One region of the Agrobacterium sp. 22-210-1 genome, then DNA from elsewhere that is predicted to be linked to it. Evidence: predicted binding sites of a transcription regulator. Region 1 holds the regulator's gene; the other holds the start of a gene.
The links. Region 1 encodes LexA, which represses DNA repair genes until DNA is damaged. Its sites were predicted from a motif close to TGTTCNNNNTGTGTTCNG; they were not measured.

Region 1 (6,772 bases):
GTTTGCCGGAAAAGCCTGCGATATCGCCGATATTGTCGTCGTTTCCCGCAGGACCTCGTTTTCAAAATGCCGCTCAGGAGCGCTGTTGCTGAACCGCGATACTTTGCGGCGTACAGGTTCGGTAGAAATAAACTTTGCCGGCAGCGATCAGTCTGCGGTCGTCGGACGACTACGCGCAGCGATTGCCGGGGCGAACAGGCCATGGAGCGAGCACCGCTACTACGACTGGAAAAGCGACCGCTTCGAATACGAGGTGCCGGAACCGGTCAGGCAGTTGCTGACGGCATCGCAATAAACGCCGTCAGCAGTGATATTCAGACCTTCACGCGCAGATCGTCAGTCAATGCGCCAATGCCGCTGATTTCCTGTTCATGCGCCGCATCGCGCCAGATCTCCTTCAATCCGGCCTCATACCACTCACGCATGGCGGGCAGGGTGAGCAGCCGATCGCAATAGACTTTTGCCGCAGGTGAAAGATCGGCGCCATAGGTCTGGAAACGGAACGCCACCGGGCAGAAAAAAGCATCGACCGCCGTGAATTTCTGACCGGCAAGATAGGGACCGCCGAATTTTGTCAGACCTTCGCTCCATAGCGCATCGATGCGCTTTATGTCTGCCGCAAGCCCGGCATCGCCACCCTTCGGCTTGACCCGAATACCGACAGACATGGGATAAAGATTGCGCAGTGAGGAAAAGCCGGCATGCATTTCGCTCGCCGCCGAACGCGACCATGCCCGCGCCTGCTTGTCGCTCGCCCAGACGCCCTGGTGCCGTTCTGCGAGATATTCGGCGATCGACAGCGTTTCCCATATCGTCACGCCATCATCGACAAGGCAGGGCACCTTGCCGGTCGGCGAGAAGCTGGAAAAGGCGACGCCTTCGCCAAACGGAACAAGTTTCTCATCAAAGGCGATACCGAGCGTGCGCATCAACACCCACGGCCGCAGCGACCATGAGGAGTAGTTCTTGTTGGCGATATATAGATCGTACATGGCTTATCTCCCGGATATGACGCGCATTTCTATACCTGTCGGGGCATGATGGAATACCGAAAATAATCCATGGCACCCATAAGTCGCGTTGATGAATGACGGGGGCTTTGCACCGAGTATCACCATTCGATGGCAGCGCCAGGCCAGCCGCATCCCCCAGTGTAAACGAACTCACGCAACCAGACGTCCACGGCATATGACGCAGCGGCGACAACAGGCCGGGGGCAAGGCCGTAACAACGATATCCATATGAAACTGGAACTGATCTTTACCAGACAGAATCTGTATGTGTGTGGGAAGCATAAGATTGCCCGACACTCGCATGGTCAGCCGAATTCCGGAATTGCCGTCATCTTCGACAGGAGCCGTCTCATGACGACGCCTGTCTTGAGAGGATCACGGTTAAATCAGATCAATGGTAACGGCGTATAAGTCCGACCAGTTTGCCCTGAATTTTTACCCGATCAGGCCCGAAGATACGGGTTTCATAAGCGGGGTTGGCCGCTTCCAGCGCGATGGAAGCGCCCTTGCGGCGGAAACGCTTCAGCGTCGCTTCCTCGTCATCCACCAGTGCCACGACGATATCGCCCGGATTGGCGGTATTGCTGTTGCGGATGATGACGGTATCGCCGTCGAAAATCCCGGCCTCGATCATCGAATCGCCCTTAACTTCGAGCGCGTAATGTTCACCCGAACCCAGCATGTCGACCGGCACGGCAACATCATGCGTATTGTTCTGAATGGCGGAAATCGGCACGCCGGCGGCGATGCGACCCATGACCGGAACGGTGACCGCGCCGCCGAGATCGTTGGCGGGCGCCTTGGGTGCCGGTGCGGGTTCTGGCGCCTTCGGCTTTCCGAGGCTGCCTTCGATGACGCTTGGCGAAAAGCCGCGCTGCGGCCTCGCGCCCGGCGCATAGGCCTCCGGCAGCTTGATGACTTCCAGCGCCCGCGCCCTGTTAGGTAGCCGGCGAATAAAGCCGCGCTCTTCGAGGGCGGTAATCAGCCGGTGGATGCCGGATTTGGAAGCAAGATCGAGTGCGTCCTTCATTTCATCGAAGGAGGGCGGCACGCCGGACTCTTTCATTCGTTCATGAATGAAGAGAAGCAATTCCTGCTGTTTGCGCGTGAGCATGAGGAAAACACCCTTGAGAATCGTCGTTGAAGTCGCGAAACAAATACAGAACGAACACTATATGTTCCATATGTGTTCCGCAATCCCCTAAAATTTCGTGAAGCTGCTATCTGTTGTTTTGATGATTTGCCTGAAAGCACGAAATTGTGCTTTTCTGCCTTCCTAACTGTTCCGGCATGGCCATGCCGCATGCGACAGCAGGAAGCAGGGAAATGACGAAACCGTACCGCATCGACCATCTCGTACTGCCTGTCGAGCACATCGACGTCGCAGAAAATCGCCTTGGAAACCTGGGATTTACAGTAGCGCCAGCGGCTCTTCACCCGTTTGGCACGCAGAATGCCTGCGTTTTTTTCGCCGACGGCACGTATCTGGAGCCTCTCGTGATTGCTGATCCGGCTAAATATAATGCCTCGATTGGCCGGAAAGATGTGTTTACCGGGCGGGATCAGGCCTTCCGGAAACATGCCGGAGGGGAGGGATTTTCCGCACTGGTCGCTGCAACGCAGGACGCTCTTGGCGATCATGACCGATTCGTAGCCTCAGGCCTCTCGGCCGGAAATGTCTTTGAATTTTCGCGGCCAGTCAAAATGCCGGATGGTTCGCAGAGCGAGGCGGCTTTTCGGCTGGCTTTTGCAGCCAGTGGTTCCTCGGCGGATTTCTTTCTGTTCAGCTGTCAGCGGTTGCAGGCCTTGCCAGGCGACCGCGCGGCGCTGGAACGCCATGCCAACGGCGTTTCCGGCCTCAACGAGATCGTGCTGTTTTCCGGTGGTGATGCGAATGCCGTGCAGCTGATCGAAACTGTGTTTGGCTGCGACGGAAAGGTGTCTCCGAATGGTGATGTGGTTTTCGCAACCGGCAATGCCCGGATAAGATTGACGCGGAAGCCGGTCTTTGACGGACTGGCCTTTAGTGTTCCCGAGGAGGGCGGTGGCGGATTGCGCGGCGCAGGCATCGTCTTTTCCGTTCGCGATCTTGCCGTGACACAGGCGGCACTTGCTGCTAATGGCGTGTCCAGCGCAGAAGCGGGCGGCCGGCTGGTGGTGCCCGCAGCGCCCGGTCAGGGTGTTGCCTTCGCCTTCGAGGAAAAATAATGAGCGTTACGAACAATCTCAAAGTCACCGCCGGCGATGGCGCCAGCAAGGTTTCCTTTTCCAATACCGAGCGTTTTTCGCTGATTGCCGGCCCCTGCCAGATGGAAAGCCGTGAACATGCCTTCATGATTGCGGGTGTGCTGAAGGAGCTTTGCGACAAGCTTGGAATTGGCCTCGTTTACAAATCCTCCTTCGACAAGGCGAACCGCACCTCGCTTTCCGGCAAGCGCGGCATAGGCCTTGACAGTGCGATGCAGGTTTTCGCCGATCTCAAGAAGGAATACGGTTTTCCTGTTCTGACCGACATTCACACCGAGGAACAATGCGCCATCGTGTCCGAGGTGGTGGATGTGCTGCAGATTCCGGCATTCCTCAGTCGCCAGACCGATCTTCTCGTCGCCGCCGCGAAAACCGGCCGCGTCATCAACGTCAAGAAGGGCCAGTTTCTGGCGCCCTGGGACATGAGGAACGTGCTGGCCAAGCTGAATGAAAGCGGCAACCCGAATGTGCTTTTATGCGAGCGCGGTGCGTCCTTCGGTTACAACACGCTGGTCTCCGACATGCGCTCGCTGCCGATCATGGCCTCGCTCGGCGCGCCTGTTGTCTTTGACGCCACCCATTCCGTGCAGCAGCCGGGCGGGCAGGGCGGCTCCACCGGCGGCCAGCGCGAATTCGTCGAGACGCTTTCGCGAGCGGCGGTGGCGGTTGGTGTCGCCGGCCTCTTCATCGAGACCCATGAGGACCCGGACAATGCGCCTTCCGACGGCCCCAACATGGTGCATCTGAAGGACATGCCGAAACTGCTGGAAAAGCTTCTGGCCTTCGACGCCATCACGAAAGCGTAAGAAACGGGTGCTACTCGTGCCAATCGATTTTAATGGCGGGCGCTCTGTTTCTGCCGCCCGCCGTCATTGTAATTTCTTCGCCATCGTCTAAGACAGGCGACGGAAAATATCTGTTCCATTCCCAAGGGAGAGACCATGACTGCCATTACCGATATCATCGCGCGCGAAATTCTCGACAGCCGCGGCAACCCGACCGTTGAAGTCGATGTTTACCTCGAAGACGGCTCCATGGGCCGTGCGGCCGTTCCCTCCGGCGCCTCGACAGGCGCACATGAGGCGGTTGAGCTGCGCGATGGCGGCAAGCGTTATCTCGGCAAGGGCGTGGAAAAGGCGGTTGAAGCCGTCAATACGGAAATCTTCGACGCTATCGGCGGTTTCGACGCTGAAAACCAGATCCAGATCGACCAGACGATGATCGCGCTTGACGGTACGCCGAACAAGTCGCGCATCGGCGCCAACGCCATCCTCGGTGTGTCTCTCGCGGTCGCCAAGGCTGCTGCCGAAGCCTCCGGCCTGCCGCTTTACCGTTATGTCGGTGGCCCGAACGCGCATCTGCTGCCGGTTCCGATGATGAACATCATCAATGGCGGCGCACATGCCGACAACCCGATCGACTTTCAGGAATTCATGATTCTGCCGGTTGGCGCGGAAAACATCCGCGAAGCCGTGCGCATGGGCTCGGAAGTGTTCCATACGCTGAAAAAAGAACTGTCCGCACAGGGCCACAACACCAATGTCGGCGATGAGGGCGGTTTTGCACCGGGTCTCGAAAGCGCGCCGGCTGCGCTCGATTTCATCATGAAGTCGATCGAAAAGGCCGGTTATCGTCCGGGCGAAGACATGTATATCGGCCTCGACTGTGCCTCGACCGAATTCTTCAAGAACGGAAAATACGTGCTTGAAGGTGAAGGCCGTACGCTGGAGCCTGGCGCAATGGCGGAATATCTCGCCGAACTCGTTGCCAAGTATCCGATCATCTCCGTCGAAGACGGCATGGCTGAAGACGACTGGGACGGATGGAAGGCTCTGACCGATCTCGTTGGCAACAAGTGCCAGCTGGTCGGCGACGATCTCTTCGTCACCAACTCCGCCCGCCTTCGCGATGGCATCAAGATGGGTGTTGCAAACTCCATCCTCGTCAAGGTCAACCAGATCGGTTCGCTTTCCGAGACGCTGGATGCGGTCGAGACCGCGCACAAGGCCGGTTACACCGCCGTCATGTCGCACCGTTCGGGTGAGACGGAAGATTCCACGATCGCCGATCTCGCCGTCGCGACGAACTGCGGTCAGATCAAGACCGGCTCGCTTGCCCGTTCCGACCGGCTCGCAAAGTACAACCAGCTGATCCGCATCGAGGAAATGCTCGGCCCGCAGGCTGCTTACGCCGGCCGTTCGATCCTGCGCGGGTAATTCGCGTTCAGGTTTGAATATGTGGCCCGCTGTCTGGCGGGCTAAGGTTGGTGAAATAGCTGTCAACAGATGAGACGTCATCCTCGGGCTACCCGAGGATCCACTCCGGTCCGCTCATGGATCCTCGCCTTAAAGGCGAGGATGACTGCGGTGAGGGGCGGGTCTCCCGGCAATCCAGCCCGCCCTCCGGCGGGCTTTTTTTATGCCCATTTGCCGATCGCAATTTAAGGTCAACGGATAGTTAAACAATCCGCTTTAGTCTCGAGACTCAAGGTTATGCGTTTTAAGGCTTCTCTGCGGCATGTGGACCAGACATCATAAAAAGAGACGATTCGGCCGTTTGATCGTTCCGGCCATCACGATCGCTTTTCTTTCCTATTTCGGCTATCATTCCATCCATGGCGACTTCGGCCTTCAGGCGACGGAGCGGCTGGAGCGGCAGCGTATCGCCAGAACCGCAGAGCTTGCAAAGCTGACGCAGGCGCGTGTAGCGCTGGAGCGGCAGGTGGAATTGCTGAGTGACGGCTCGCTGGAACGAGACATGATCGATGAAATTTCCCGTTACCAGCTAAATATGTCCCGCACGGACGAAATCGTCATCATGAACACATATTTCTAATTAACCGAAATCAGGTTAATTTAACATTTGTGATTTATTCACAGCATCTTAGCGTGAATATGTGCCATGCGTTTAAAGCATTGCTGCATGGCATTTTCTTGCATATGGTACGCGCCAATCTATCCATTCAAACGGCAACTCAGGGAGGGATGAATGGCGCCGCGAAAACCAGCGACCGTATCCGGCCGCAAGACCACGGCAAAGGCTGCAACCGAATTCACCGGCAAGAACAGCCCGGACTTCTCGAAGGAAGACGAACTTCACGCTTATCGTGAAATGCTGCTCATCCGCCGTTTCGAAGAAAAGGCCGGCCAGCTCTATGGCATGGGCTTTATCGGTGGTTTCTGTCACCTCTACATTGGCCAGGAGGCCGTCGTCGTCGGCATGCAGATGTCGCAGAAGGAGGGTGATCAGGTCATCACCGCCTATCGTGACCATGGCCACATGCTGGCTCTCGGCATGAGCGCTCGTGGCGTCATGGCCGAACTGACCGGCCGCAAGGGCGGCCTGTCGAAGGGCAAGGGCGGCTCCATGCACATGTTCTCCAAGGAGAAGCATTTCTATGGCGGCCACGGCATCGTCGGCGCACAGGTTTCGCTTGGAACCGGTCTTGCCTTCGCCAACCGTTATCGTGGCAACGACAATGTTTCCGTGACCTATTTCGGTGATGGCGCTGC
Region 2 (6,772 bases), on a different contig from region 1:
CGTTCAAGCTGCGGTTCCGTGGGAAGCTGGTCACCATTTCTCAGTTTACCGCTGCGAATTTCCGCGCTGAGATTGTCGATGATCTGTTGCGCCCGTCGCTCCCGCGGTTTTGCCATATCGTCCCTCATGCCACTCTTCCCTCTTGCGAAATACGAATCCCTTCGTTACTCATATGATGACTTTGTGTTACGTCATATGTTTTCATGTTAGCTCAGGGAGGAGTTGGGATGAAGTACCATCAAGAGTTTTTGCAATGGAGAATTGCGCGCCTGTGGCGAGCGGTTCGAGATACGCCATTCGCTAACGGTTTCCTCGTGCGGAAGTGCGGCCTTCAATGACGGAAATCTCACTGCGCGGGCTTGGACATCGCTTTCTGCAACTTGTCGTCAGCCTCTTCATTCTGCTCTGCATCACATTCATCATTGGCCGGGTCATGCCGACCGATCCGGTCGGCGCAATTGTCGGCGAGCTTGCGGACCCCAAGGCCTATGAGGCCATGCGGGCGCGGCTCGGACTTGATCTGCCGCTTTATCAGCAGTTTTTCCTTTATCTGCGCGGCCTGCTGCATGGAGATTTCGGGATAGCAATCCTGACCGGCAACCCGGTGACCCGGGATCTGGCGCAGGCCTTTCCGGCAACTCTGGAACTGGCGACGCTGGCGATCATCATCTCCACCGTCATCGGCGTGCCGCTTGGTCTTTCCGCCGCGCTGTTTCGCGATACGTTCATCGACAAATTCGCCCGTGTCTTCGCGCTGGTGGGACATTCGATCCCGGTCTTCTGGTTCGGCATCGTCGGGCTGGTGATTTTCTACGCCAATCTCAACCTTGTTGCAGGCCCCGGCCGTGTCGACGTTTTTTACGAAGGCCTCGTGGAACCGAAAACGGGACTGATGCTGGTCGATACTCTGCTTGCCGGCGAAACCGAGATTTTCTGGAATGCGCTTTCGCACATCCTCCTGCCGGCGATCATCCTTGCCTATATGGCGATGGCTTATATCACCCGCATGACACGCGCCTTCACGCTCGAGCAACTCAGCCAGGATTATGTGATCGCAGCGCGCGCCAAGGGCGTCAGCCCGGCACGCACGGTTACCCGGCACGTGCTGCCCAACATCGCCGTGCAGCTCATCACCGTTCTCGCCATCTCCTATGGCAACCTTCTCGAAGGCGCCGTGGTGACGGAAATCGTCTTTTCCTGGCCCGGTATCGGTCAATACATGACCAACGCCCTGCTCATCGGTGACATGAATGCCATTCTCGCAGCCACCATCGTCATCGGATTCATCTTCATGATGCTCAACTTCCTGGCAGACGTGGCCTATACCACGCTGGACCCGCGCACACGGGAGGTCGCTCGATGACCGATATCACCCAGAATAATGGTGTTCACGGCCGCAGCGCCCTGTCACGCCTATCGACCACGACGTTCCGGACATTAAGGAAGCTCGGTGACGAGCCGCTTGGAATGTTCGGTTTCGCCATCCTTGCCATCCTGGTTCTCGTCGCGATTTTTGCGCCGCTCATTGCGCCATTCGATCCGGCGCGTCAGGCGCTCGACAATGCGCTTCAGCCGCCCAGCTGGCTGCATCTGGCCGGAACCGACGAATTCGGGCGGGATATTTTCAGCCGGCTCGTCTATGGCACCCGCATCACCATCCAGACCGTCTTGTCGGTCTCGGTTATCGTCGGCCCCATCGGCCTTGCGATTGGCGTCATGGCCGGCTTCTTCGGCGGCAGAACCGATGCGATCCTGATGCGCGCCACCGATATCGTGCTGTCCTTCCCATCGCTTGTGCTGGCACTTGCCTTTGCGGCCGCCATGGGTGCGGGTCTCGGCACGGCGATTATCGCGATCTCGCTGACCGCCTGGCCGCCAATCGCGCGTCTTGCCCGCGCCGAAGCCCTCGTCGTGCGCAATACAGACTATGTGGCCGCCGCCCGCCTTTATGGCGCATCACCGCTGCGCATCCTGTTTTTATACATTGCGCCGATGTGCATTCCTTCGGTCATCGTCCGCCTGACGCTGAACATGGCCGGCATCATCCTCACTGCCGCATCGCTTGGCTTCCTCGGTCTCGGGGCCCAGCCTCCCTTGCCGGAATGGGGAGCGATGATCTCCAGCGGCCGTAAATTCATGCTCGATTACTGGTGGGTTGCCGTCATGCCCGGCATCGCCATCCTGCTGACGAGCCTTGCCTTCAACATCGCCGGCGATACGCTGCGAGACCTCCTGGATCCGCGCCATGCCCGTTCCTGATAGCTCCCCCATTCTTTCGGTCCGCGACCTCAACGTTCGCTTCGGCCGCAACTCCATTCCCGCCGTTTCCAATGTCAACTTCGACGTTGGGCGCGAGCGTGTCGGCATCGTCGGCGAATCCGGCTCCGGCAAGTCCACGACCGGCCGCGCCGCCATGCGGCTTCTGCCGAAAAGCGCCACCGTTACAGCGGAGCGCATGGACTTCCTCTCCGAGCCGCTGCTTACCAGATCCGAGCGCCAGATGGGCGCGATCCGCGGCAGCGAGATGGCGTTGATCATGCAGGACCCGCGTTATTCGCTCAATCCGGTCCTGCCCATCGGAAAACAGGTGGCGGAAGCGGCCGAACTGCATCTGGCTCTCACCGGCAAGGCCGCGAGAAACGCAGCGCGGGATATGCTGCTGCGCGTGCGCATCAACGATCCCGACCGCGTGATGGGACTTTACCCGCATCAGATTTCCGGCGGCATGGGGCAGCGCGTGATGATCGCCATGATGCTGCTCGCCAAACCGAAGCTCGTTATCGCTGACGAGCCGACCTCGGCTCTCGATGTCAGCGTCCGCAAGGATGTGCTTCTGCTTCTGGACGAGATGGTGCGTGAAAACAATTCGGGCCTCATTCTCATCAGCCATGACATCCGCATGGTCTCGGCCTTCTGCGAACGGGTGCTGGTCATGTATGGCGGGCGCGTCGTGGAAACGCTGACGAAGCTGGAAGATGCGCAACATCCCTACACGCGCGGCCTGATCGCGGCGATGCCCGATCCCCGTAATCCTGTCAGGCGTCTCAAGGTACTGGACCGACAGGCAATTGATGCGGAGGTGATGCGATGATCACGGTGGACAAGCTCGATGTCGTCTATGGCGCCAATGAAAACCGCAATCACGTGGTTCGCTGCGTCAGCCTCAAGGTCAACAAGGGTGAAACGCTCGGTATCGTTGGCGAAAGCGGTTGCGGCAAATCGACATTGCTGCGGTCGCTTGCGGGTCTGGAATCGGTGTGGACCGGATCGATCAGTTTCGACGGCAAGCCGGTCGGCAAAGTGCGCAGCCGCGAAGAACTGAAGCTGGCGCAGATGGTGTTCCAGGACCCGTACGGTTCGCTGCACCCGCGCCATCGCATCGGCCGGGCTCTGGCCGAACCGATCCGCTCCATGGGGCTTGGCGATGGCTGGTCGAAGGTGCCGGCCGCCTTGCAACAGGTCGGCCTGCCCGCACATTTCGCCGAGCGGTTCCCGCATGAACTTTCGGGCGGCCAGCGCCAGCGTGTGGCAATCGCACGCGCGCTGATCCTCGAGCCGCCCATCCTGCTGCTCGATGAGCCGACATCTGCGCTCGATGTGTCCATTCAGGCGGAAATCCTCAATCTGCTGGCCGACCAGCGCGAGGAACGCGACCTTACTTTCGTTCTCGTCAGCCACGATCTCGCGGTCATTGCCCATATGTGCGACCGCGTTCTCGTCATGCAGAATGGTGTTTTTGTCGATGAGTTGACCAGGGCCGACCTTGAAGCGGGCGTTACCCACGCGGCCTATTCTGGCGAGCTGTTCGAAAGCAGCTTCCTTTAGATCGACATCGAGCCTCTAAAGACAACCGTCCGGCGGAAGCGCCGGGCGGCTTTGTCTGTGATCGCCTCAATCAGAGATCCGGCGAAACTCAGGGAGAAGACGGTGCTTTGACCTCAGCAAGCTTCTGTTCGAGAAGCCACGTCCACATCGCCTCGTCCTTCAGCACTTTTGCCTCCACCGCCTGATGATTTGTCTCCTCGAACACGGTGAGCCGAACATTGCGTTTCAACTCCTGAAGGCGTTGAACGAGAACCACGGTGTCGGACAACGGTATCACCTCGTCATTTGCACCGTGGAAAGCCCAGAAGGCGGTCTTTTCATTGGTGCGGTTGAGATAATGCCGGATACCGCCGCCGGCAATCGGCACGACAGCAGCAAAGGTCTCCGGAAACTGTTCGGCCATTGACCACGCCCCAAATCCACCCCGGCTATAACCGATCAGATAGATGCGGCTGCGGTCCACCCGATGATCGGCCACCACCGACTGGAGAGTGGCTGCGACACGCTCGATCGGATAAAGCAGTTCCTCACTGGGGTTTTGCGGCGAAAACACCAGGAAAGGAAAATCGCGCCCCTCTTCGATCATTTTTGGCAGACCACTTGTGCGCAGTTTTTCAACATCGCTGCCACCTTGGTCACCGCCATGCAGCCAGACGACGAGAGGATAGGTCTTGTCCGAACCAGCATAATCCTTCGGGGTGTAAAGCAGGTAATTGATGTCAGAGGCGATGGTGACATCGGATTTCACGGCTTTCTGCTCGGCCAAGGCAAATGTCGAGGTCGCAAGGGCGGCAACGGCGATCAGGCAGAATTTCAGATTTTTCATTTGGTCCTCCCAACAGACTGGCCTCTTCCCCAAGGCCGATGATTGAACTCGCAGGCCTCCGGCTTGGTTCAAATCTTTCCGACCTGAAACAGGAAACGCGGGAGAGACCACAATAAATGAATATATATTTCAATTAAGTACGAGATTTTCCTCACTACTATTCTTATCATGATGGGAAAATCAGATCCTTTCCGCCCACGGTTCTTGGAACAGCATCCCGGCTAAAATGATCCGTGCAGCGCGTTCAGCATTTGTTCTGGATTGGTGTTTGAGTCTTTGCTAATCATTGCAGGAACGGTGGAAATGGCCAGCCGATGCCTCGACGGCTGACCATTTCGACCGCTATCCACGGACGGACAACCACATATCAAGGATTGCAGGCATGGCGGTTGCCTATCTGGACAAGTTGAACGAACAGCAGCGCAAGGCGGTGGAACACGGCGTCGGGCTGGCAGAGGGACAGACGGCCGGACCGCTCTTGATCATTGCCGGCGCCGGTTCCGGCAAGACCAATACGCTCGCCCATCGCGTCGCGCATCTGATCGTCAACGGCGCCGACCCCCGCCGCATCCTGCTGATGACCTTTTCCAGACGCGCGGCCTCGGAAATGTCGCGGCGTGTTGAGCGTATCTGCAAACAGGTCCTCGGCGGCAATTCGGGCGCGCTCACCGACGCGCTGGCATGGTCCGGCACGTTTCATGGCATCGGCGCACGCCTGTTGCGCATCTATGCCGAACAGATCGGCCTCAATATCGATTTCACCATCCACGACCGCGAAGACAGCGCCGACCTGATGAACCTTGCCCGGCACGAGCTGGGATTTTCCAAGACCGAAAGCCGTTTTCCGACCAAGGGAACATGCCTTGCGATCTACTCGCGTGCGGTGAATTCCCAGACGCCGCTGAAGGAGATCCTGCGCCAGCATTATCCGTGGGTCGCCAGCTGGGAGAGTGAACTCAAGCAACTGTTTGCGGCCTATGTCGAAGCCAAGCAGGTCCAGAACGTGCTCGATTACGACGATCTTCTGCTCTATTGGGCGCAGATGGTGAGCGACCCCATCCTGGCAGACGATATCGGCAACCGTTTCGACCATGTGATGGTCGACGAATATCAGGATACCAACCGGCTGCAGGCTTCGGTGCTGATGGCCCTCAAACCCGGTGGCCGTGGGTTGACGGTGGTGGGCGACGATGCGCAGTCGATCTATTCGTTCCGGGCTGCGACGGTGCGCAACATCCTCGATTTTCCGGCATCCTTCAGCCCGGCGGCGGATATCATCACGCTTGATCGCAACTATCGCTCGACGCAGCCAATTCTTGCCGCCGCCAATGGCGTCATCGATCTGGCGCGTGAGCGGTTCACCAAAAACCTCTGGACGGAGCGGCAGTCGCTCGAGCGCCCCAAGCTCGTGACGGTGAAGGACGAAACAGAACAGGCGAACTTCATCATCGATCAGGTCCTTGCCAATCGCGAAACCGGCATGACGCTGAAACAACAGGCCGTGCTGTTTCGCACCTCCAGCCACAGCGGTCCACTCGAGGTGGAACTGACCCGCCGCAACATCCCCTTCGTCAAATTCGGCGGCCTGAAATTCCTCGACAGCGCCCATGTGAAAGACATGCTGGCCGTGCTGCGCTTCGCCCAGAACCCGCGTGACCGTGTCGCCGGCTTCCGGCTGCTGCAGATGCTGCCCGGCATCGGACCGAAGAAGGCCGGCAACATTCTCGATACGATCGCTGCAGACGCCGAGCCCCTGCTTGCCCTTGCCGAAATACCGCCGCCGCCGAAGACCGGCGATGACTGGACGGCCTTCACGCAAATGCTGGTGGGCCTGCGGCGGAGCCAAAACGGCTGGCCGGACGAAATCGGCCAGGCAAGGTTGTGGTACGAGCCCCATCTCGAACGCATCCATGAGGATGCCGATACCCGCAAGGCCGATCTGCTGCAGCTCGAACAGATCGCCGGCGGTTATCCCTCACGCGAACGATTCCTGACGGAATTGACACTTGATCCGCCTGACGCCACCAGCGATCAGGCCGGCGTGCCGCTGCTTGATGAGGATTACCTGACCCTGTCGACCATCCATTCGGCAAAAGGCCAGGAATGGCGTTCCGTCTTCAT

Region 2: the regulator LexA is predicted to act here: its motif matches at 4,893-4,910, upstream of ACQZ5F_RS21260 (ATP-dependent helicase).

The regions. Positions count from the first base shown of each region.
Region 1 is NZ_JBNWCI010000001.1:1,253,046-1,259,817, reverse strand. Features, by position in the region: gene ACQZ5F_RS06340 (ComEC/Rec2 family competence protein) at 1-295, shown strand, start outside; gene ACQZ5F_RS06335 (glutathione S-transferase family protein) at 315-992, opposite strand; gene lexA (transcriptional repressor LexA) at 1,405-2,127, opposite strand; gene ACQZ5F_RS06325 (VOC family protein) at 2,340-3,221, shown strand; gene kdsA (3-deoxy-8-phosphooctulonate synthase) at 3,221-4,066, shown strand; gene eno (phosphopyruvate hydratase) at 4,202-5,476, shown strand; gene ACQZ5F_RS06310 (FtsB family cell division protein) at 5,778-6,095, shown strand; gene pdhA (pyruvate dehydrogenase (acetyl-transferring) E1 component subunit alpha) at 6,249-6,772, shown strand, end outside.
Region 2 is NZ_JBNWCI010000003.1:639,946-646,717, reverse strand. Features, by position in the region: gene ACQZ5F_RS21290 (FadR/GntR family transcriptional regulator) at 1-128, opposite strand, end outside; gene ACQZ5F_RS21285 (ABC transporter permease) at 335-1,363, shown strand; gene ACQZ5F_RS21280 (ABC transporter permease) at 1,360-2,259, shown strand; gene ACQZ5F_RS21275 (ABC transporter ATP-binding protein) at 2,246-3,091, shown strand; gene ACQZ5F_RS21270 (ABC transporter ATP-binding protein) at 3,088-3,825, shown strand; gene ACQZ5F_RS21265 (carboxylesterase family protein) at 3,914-4,651, opposite strand; gene ACQZ5F_RS21260 (ATP-dependent helicase) at 5,034-6,772, shown strand, end outside.